Regions from separate parts of the Cupriavidus sp. TMH.W2 genome, predicted to be linked through region 2. Evidence: predicted binding sites of a transcription regulator. Region 2 holds the regulator's gene; each other region holds the start of a gene.
The links. The regulator sigma-54, encoded in region 2, starts transcription at its own class of promoters, with help from an activator protein. The targets are predictions, from matches to a motif close to TGGCANGNAANCTGCTTT.
Positions count from the first base shown of each region.

Region 1: prpB (methylisocitrate lyase) is a predicted target of sigma-54. The motif match lies at 851-868, and genes of this name have one in related genera.
Region 3: ACREYQ_RS18030 (ethanolamine ammonia-lyase subunit EutB) is a predicted target of sigma-54. The motif match lies at 810-827, and genes of this name have one in related genera.

Region 1 is NZ_CP193792.1:1,697,029-1,699,294, reverse strand. It holds gene prpR (propionate catabolism operon regulatory protein PrpR) at 1-620, opposite strand, end outside; gene prpB (methylisocitrate lyase) at 902-1,810, shown strand; gene prpC (bifunctional 2-methylcitrate synthase/citrate synthase) at 1,898-2,266, shown strand, end outside.
Region 2 is NZ_CP193792.1:424,008-426,273, forward strand. It holds gene hpf (ribosome hibernation-promoting factor, HPF/YfiA family) at 1-275, opposite strand, end outside; gene ACREYQ_RS02020 (RNA polymerase factor sigma-54) at 324-1,805, opposite strand; gene lptB (LPS export ABC transporter ATP-binding protein) at 1,941-2,266, opposite strand, start outside.
Region 3 is NZ_CP193793.1:91,543-93,808, forward strand. It holds gene ACREYQ_RS18025 (AI-2E family transporter) at 1-800, opposite strand, end outside; gene ACREYQ_RS18030 (ethanolamine ammonia-lyase subunit EutB) at 1,003-2,266, shown strand, end outside.

The DNA of each region.
Region 1 (2,266 bases), 1.3 Mb from region 2:
GTATTGACGTAGTCGCGCCGGGTGGCCTCGATGCGGCGCAGGCGCGCGGCCTCGATCGCGTCTTCCAGCGCCATGCGCACCGAGTTGCCGGAGTACAGGAACACGCCGGTCAGGCCATAGCGGTCGGCCAGGTCCGTCACCAGGCCGGGGCCGACCACTACCTGGATGCCCTCCTGCTTGAGCGCCTTCACGCGCGCAACGGCATCGTCCTCCGTCAGATAGGTATAGGCCGGAACCGACAGCGAAAACGCGCGCACGAATTCATCCACCTCGGCATAGGTCGACGCGTGCGTGACCAGCGCCACCCGCGGTGAAATGCGCCGCGCCGTGGCCAGCGCACTCATCACGTCAAAGCCGGTGACCTTGACCAGCACCACCGGCACGTCAACGTGCTGGCGCAGATAGGCGCCGTTGGAGCCGCCCGCCACCACCACGTCGAGCCGGCCCTCGCGCACCTCGCGCGACACAGCGCTGGCGGCGGCCTCGAAACCCTTGCCGACAATGCGGAATTCAGCCCGGTCGGCGTAGGCCGGGATCAGGTCGGCAAAGGCGCGCGCCAGGCGGCTGATGCCGATGGCCCAGATGCGCGGGCGGCCTTGCGTGGAAACGGGAGGAGCCATGGTGCAATGCAGGAAGAAAGCGTGGTGAAACCCGGAACGAACAGGCGTACAGTGCTGGCACATTGTCCGTCACGCAGCGCCGGATTTCAACTTTGAAATCCAAATTTGTGAGATTGAAATTCAATTGCGCTGAAAGCACTACATGAAACAAGTGGCGAGGCCAGCCGCCCTGCCCCTCAACCCAGTGCTGACAAGGGTTAGCGGGTTTTTCTGGCACCCGCCAAGAGGCTTGGCACACCCCTTGCAGTATCAGGATCGTCCTGTTCACCAACGCATACGCCATGACCTACTCCGCTTCCGACCTCGCCCGCTCCGCTGGCGCCCGTTTCCGCCAGGCGCTTGCCGACGAGCATCCGCTGCAGGTGGTCGGCACCATCAACGCCAACCATGCCCTGCTGGCCAAGCGTGCCGGCTACCGGGCCATTTACCTGTCGGGCGGCGGCGTTGCGGCCGGCTCGCTGGGCCTGCCGGACCTGGGCATCTCGAACCTGGACGACGTGCTGACTGATGTCCGCCGCATCACCGACGTGTGCGACACGCCGCTGCTGGTGGACGTCGACACCGGCTTCGGCGCCTCGGCCTTCAACGTGGCCCGCACCACCAAGTCGCTGATCAAGTTCGGCGCGGCAGCCATGCACATCGAGGACCAGGTCGGCGCCAAGCGCTGCGGCCACCGTCCCAACAAGGAAATCGTCAGCCAGGGTGAAATGGTCGACCGCATCAAGGCCGCCGTCGACGCCCGCACCGACGAGAATTTCGTCATCATGGCCCGCACCGACGCGCTTGCCGTGGAAGGCCTGGACCAGGCCATCGAGCGCGCGGTGGCGTGCGTGGAAGCCGGCGCCGACGCCATCTTCCCGGAAGCCATGACCGACCTGGCCATGTACCGCAAGTTCGTCGCTGCGGTGAAGGTGCCGGTGCTGGCCAACATCACCGAATTCGGCTCGACCCCGCTGTTCACCACCGAGGAACTCGGCGGCGCCGGCGTGTCGATGGTGCTGTACCCGCTGTCGGCCTTCCGCGCCATGAACAAGGCGGCGGAAAATGTCTACGCGGCCATCCGCCGCGACGGCACGCAAAAGAACGTGGTCGATACCATGCAGACCCGCGTCGAGCTCTACGAGAGCATCGGCTACTATGACTTCGAGCAGAAGCTTGACGCGCTCTTCGCACAAGGCAAGGGCAAGTAAGCAAGAATCACGCGCGGCCGGGCTATGTCCCGGCCGTTTGCACGACAACAGACAGGCAATACCAGGCATCACATCAAGGAGACCCAGATGTCCGAAGCGCAACCGCTCGTCACGCCCAAGCCCAAGAAATCCGTCGCCCTGTCGGGCGTGACCGCCGGCAATACCGCGCTGTGCACCGTCGGCCGCACCGGCAATGACCTGCACTACCGCGGCTACGACATCCTCGACATCGCCGAGACCTGCGAGTTCGAGGAAATCGCCCACCTGCTGGTGCACGGCAAGCTGCCGACCAAATCCGAACTGGCCGCCTACAAGGCCAAGCTCAAGAGCCTGCGCGGCCTGCCCGCCAACGTCAAGGCCGCACTGGAATGGGTGCCCGCCAGCGCCCACCCGATGGACGTGATGCGCACCGGCGTGTCGGTGCTGGGCACCGTGCTGCCGGAGAAGGAAGACCAC
Region 2 (2,266 bases):
CGGATCACCTGACGGTCCAGCTTGTCGACGAGTGCGTCGATCGCTGCATAAAGGTCTTCGTGATGCGCCTCGACAAAGATGTCCTTGCCCTTGAGATGTAGATTGATTTCTGCGTACTGACGCCGGTCCTTTTCCTTGTGATTGTCGACAGAGAGCAGCACGCTAACGCCAATGACCTGATCGAAATGCCTGACGATTCGCTCCAGCTTCGTTTCCACGTACTCACGCAGAGGGGGCGTGATGTCCAGGTGGTGTCCACTGATCTTGAAGTTCATAGCGCTTCTCCTTCTGAAAGAGCCTCACCAGGCAGGCGGTGGGCTCGGCTACAAAGACTTGCGGAGATTGACTGCGGGGATCTTCAGGGCCTCGCGATACTTGGCAACGGTGCGTCGTGCGACAACGAAGCCTTGCTCACCCAGCAGTTCGGCGATGCGACTGTCGGAAAGGGGATTCCTCGGGTCTTCGGCTCCTATCAGTTGCTTGATCAAGGCGCGGATGGCCGTTGATGAAGCCGCGCCACCGGTTTCGGTGGACACGTGGCTGCCGAAGAAGTACTTCAGTTCGAAAGTACCCATCGGCGTTGCCATGTATTTATTGGTCGTCACCCGGGAGATGGTTGACTCGTGTAATCCCAGTGTATCGGCAATCTCCCGCAAAACCAAGGGGCGCATGGCGATTTCACCGTGGGTGAAAAAGTTCTTTTGACGCTCGACAATGGCTTGCGAGACACGCAGGATCGTATCGAACCTTTGCTGGATGTTCTTGATCAGCCAGCGTGCCTCCTGCAGTTTCTGCTGCAACCCCGCGGTGCCGGTTTCCCCTTTTGCGCCACGCAGGATTTGTGCATACATATCGTTGATGCGCAGCCTCGGCATCACATCCGGGTTCAGCTGCGCGATCCAGCCGCCGCCGCTCTTGCGCACGAACACGTCCGGCACCACGAAATCGGCTTCCGGGCGGCTGTAGGCATGGCCCGGGTAGGGCGCCAGGGATCGGATCAGGTCGTGCGCGGCCTTCAGCGCCACTTCATCGACCTGCAGCGCCTTCTTCAGCCGCGTGTAGTCGCGTACTGCAAGCAACTCCAGGTGATTGGTGACGATATTCAGCGCCAGGTCGCGCTGCGGGTGGGTCAGGCGGCGCAATTGCAGCACCAGGCACTCGGCGGCATTGCGCGCGCCCACGCCCGGCGGGTCGAAGCTCTGCAAGAGCGTCAGGATCGCATGGACTTCGTCGAGCTCGAATTCGAGTTCTTCGGGCAACTCCGCGCAGATCTCTTCAAGCGAGGCGCTCAGGTAGCCATCGTCGTCGAGCGACTCGATCAGGAAGATGGCCAGGCCCTTGTCGCGCGCCGAGATCTTCAGCGGCGTCAGCTGCTCCATCAGGTATTCGCGCAGCGTGGGCTCGGCCTCGCGCAGCTGCATCGGCGTCTTTTCGTCCTCGTCGCCTTGCGGGCGGCGGGCGAAGTCGTCCAGGCTCCAGTCACTGCTGCCGTAGTCGTCGCCGCTGTTGTTATCGCCAAAGCTGTCGTCGTCACCCGCGCCGTCGGCGCGGGCGTCGCCATTGCCCTGCGGTTCGGCGGGGGCGGGCGCGGGTGCGCTCTGGACGTTGACCGAGCCATCGGCGGCCACGCGCAGCGGGCTCTCGATCCAGTCGTTCTCACGCTCGAGCAGGGGGTTTTCCGTCAGGGCCTGTTCGACTTCCTGCTGCAGTTCCAGCGTGGAAAGCTGCAGCAGCCGGATCGACTGTTGCAGCTGTGGGGTGAGCGCCAGGTGCTGGGAGAGGCGGAGCTGTAGCGACGGTTTCATGCGACCTATTTTATGCGCATCTTTCCGATGTTGGAACGGAAATTGCTATCGCTGATGGGTCGTGATCGCCGCTGGCTGTGGCGCGTCCGCGCGCGCCCCGCCGGAATGCCTGCCCGCCAGGGGCAGGCCGTCATGTCACATGCGGAAGTTCTCGCCCAGGTAGACGCGCCGCACGGCGTCATTGGCGATGATGTCCTCGGGCTGGCCTGCGGCCAGCACCGCGCCTTCACTGATGATGTAGGCGTGGTCGCAGATGCCGAGCGTCTCGCGCACGTTATGGTCGGTGATCAGCACGCCGATGTTGCGCGCCTTGAGGAAGCTGACGATGCGCTGGATTTCGCCCACGGCGATCGGATCCACGCCGGCGAAGGGCTCGTCCAGCAGGATAAAGCGCGGCGACGACGCCAGCGCGCGCGCAATTTCCACGCGGCGGCGCTCGCCGCCCGACAGCGACAGCGCCG
Region 3 (2,266 bases), on a different replicon from region 2:
GATGCGACCACGATGGCCGTGTTCGAGATCAGGTTGCCCAGCACCGGCAGCAGCCCCGCCACGAAGGTGATCACCAGCAGCGTCTTGGTCAGCGGCAGGTGCATGCCGAACAGCGGCAGCACCAGCAGCAGGTAGATCGCAGTCAGCACCGTGTTGATGGTCGAGATCTGGATCTGTGCGAAGATGAACTGCGAGAACGCCTGCTGCAGCGTGCGCGCGCGCGCCACCAGCGCCGCGGCCAGCGGCCGGCGGTTGGGACGCGCCACCGCGCGGTACAGCGCCACCATGGCGCCGATCACCAGCCCGATCAGGATATGCACCAGCGTGCGCAGCACTTCGGCGCCCAGCTTCTGCGCCATCGCGGCATGCTCGCGCAGCGTCTCGATCAGCGTGTTGGCCAGTTCGTCCACGCCATTGGGCAGCGCATCGCTGAGCCACCGCGGCAGCTGGCCGTGCGAGCGGTCGATGATGTCCGCCACACGGTTGAGCAGCCCGTCCAGGGTGCCCTCGCCGCTGACAAAGCGCACCAGCAGCCAGCCCGCCAGCGTCAGCCCCAGCAGGATCACCGCCGACAGGATGGCCACGGCCAGCGCGTCGTGGCGCTGGTTCAGGCGCTTCAGGCGCGGCGCCAGCACGTCCACCAGCGAGTACAGCAGCAGCCCGGACAGCAGCGCCGCCACCAGGTTGGCGTGCAGCACGGTCAGGAGCGCGAGGGCGGTCAGCAGGTAGGCGACGGTGCCGACGCTGTACCACGCGGCCGGCAGCAAGCGCGGGGTGGTGGTCGGGTCGGGGTCTTTCATCGGGGTCTCCGGCATGCAATTTGCTGAAAATTATTCTGGATTCTCGCCGATCCAGATGTTGCGCCTGAGTCAGGCCGCGCGCGCTGTCGCAATGTCTTCGCAATGTTGGCATAACGCCACACGCAAAGGGTGTCTATATTAGGGGGAATCGTGCCCGGCGCACCGCTGTCGTCGTCTGGCCCCAAGCCCAGGAACGGAACGCATGGCCTACTCCCATACTATCGGCACCCGGCGCCACGTCTTCGCCGACCTCCGCACGCTGCTGGCGCGCGCCAGCCCGGCGCGCTCCGGCGACGCCCTGGCTGGCGTTGCCGCGGCCAGCGAGCAGGAGCGGATGGCAGCGCGGCTGGCGCTGGCCGAGGTGCCGCTGGCCCGGTTCCTCAATGAAGCGCTGGTGCCGTACGAGGACGACGAGGTCACGCGCCTGATCCTCGACCGCCACGATGCCGCCGCCTTCGCCGCCATCGGCGCCACCACCGTGGGCGACCTGCGCAACTGGCTGCTGCGGCATGAGACCGACAGCGCGATGCTGGCGCGGGTGGCGCCTGGCATCACCCCGGAGATGGCCGCGGCGGTCAGCAAGCTGATGCGCAACCAGGACCTGGTGGCGGTGGCGCGCAAGTGCCAGGTGGTCACGCGCTTTCGCAGCACGGTGGGGCTGCCGGGCCGGCTCTCGGTGCGGCTGCAGCCCAACCACCCGACCGACGATCCCAAGGGCATCGCCGCATCGATCATCGACGGCCTGCTCTATGGCTGCGGCGATGCCACCATCGGCGTCAATCCGGCCTCGGACAACCTGGGCGCCATCGTCTCGCTGCTGCGCATGATCGACGAGCTGCGCAGCCGCTTCGACATCCCCACGCAATCCTGCGTGCTGACCCATGTCACCAACACCCTGCGCGCGATCGGGCAGGGCGCGCCGGTGGACCTGGTGTTCCAGTCCGTGGCCGGCAGCGAGCGCGCCAACGCGGCCTTCGGCATCAGCCTGTCGCTGCTGGCCGAGGCCCACGACGCCGCCCAGGCGCTGGCGCGCGGCACCGTGGGCGACAACCTGATGTACTTCGAGACCGGGCAGGGCAGCGCGCTGTCGGCCAATGCCCACCACGGCGTCGACCAGCAGACCATGGAGGCGCGGGCCTATGGCGTGGCGCGCGCGTTCTCGCCGCTGCTGGTCAATACGGTGGTGGGCTTTATCGGGCCCGAGTACCTGTACGATGGTAAGCAGATCATCCGCGCCGGTCTGGAAGACCACTTCTGCGGCAAGCTGATGGGCGTGCCGATGGGCTGCGACGTCTGCTACACCAACCATGCCGAGGCCGACCAGGACGACATGGACACGCTGCTGACGCTGTTCGGCGTGGCCGGCATCAACTTCATCATGGGCGTGCCGGGCGCCGACGACATCATGCTCAACTACCAGAGCACCTCGTTCCACGACGCGCTGTACCTGCGCGAGGTGCTGGGGC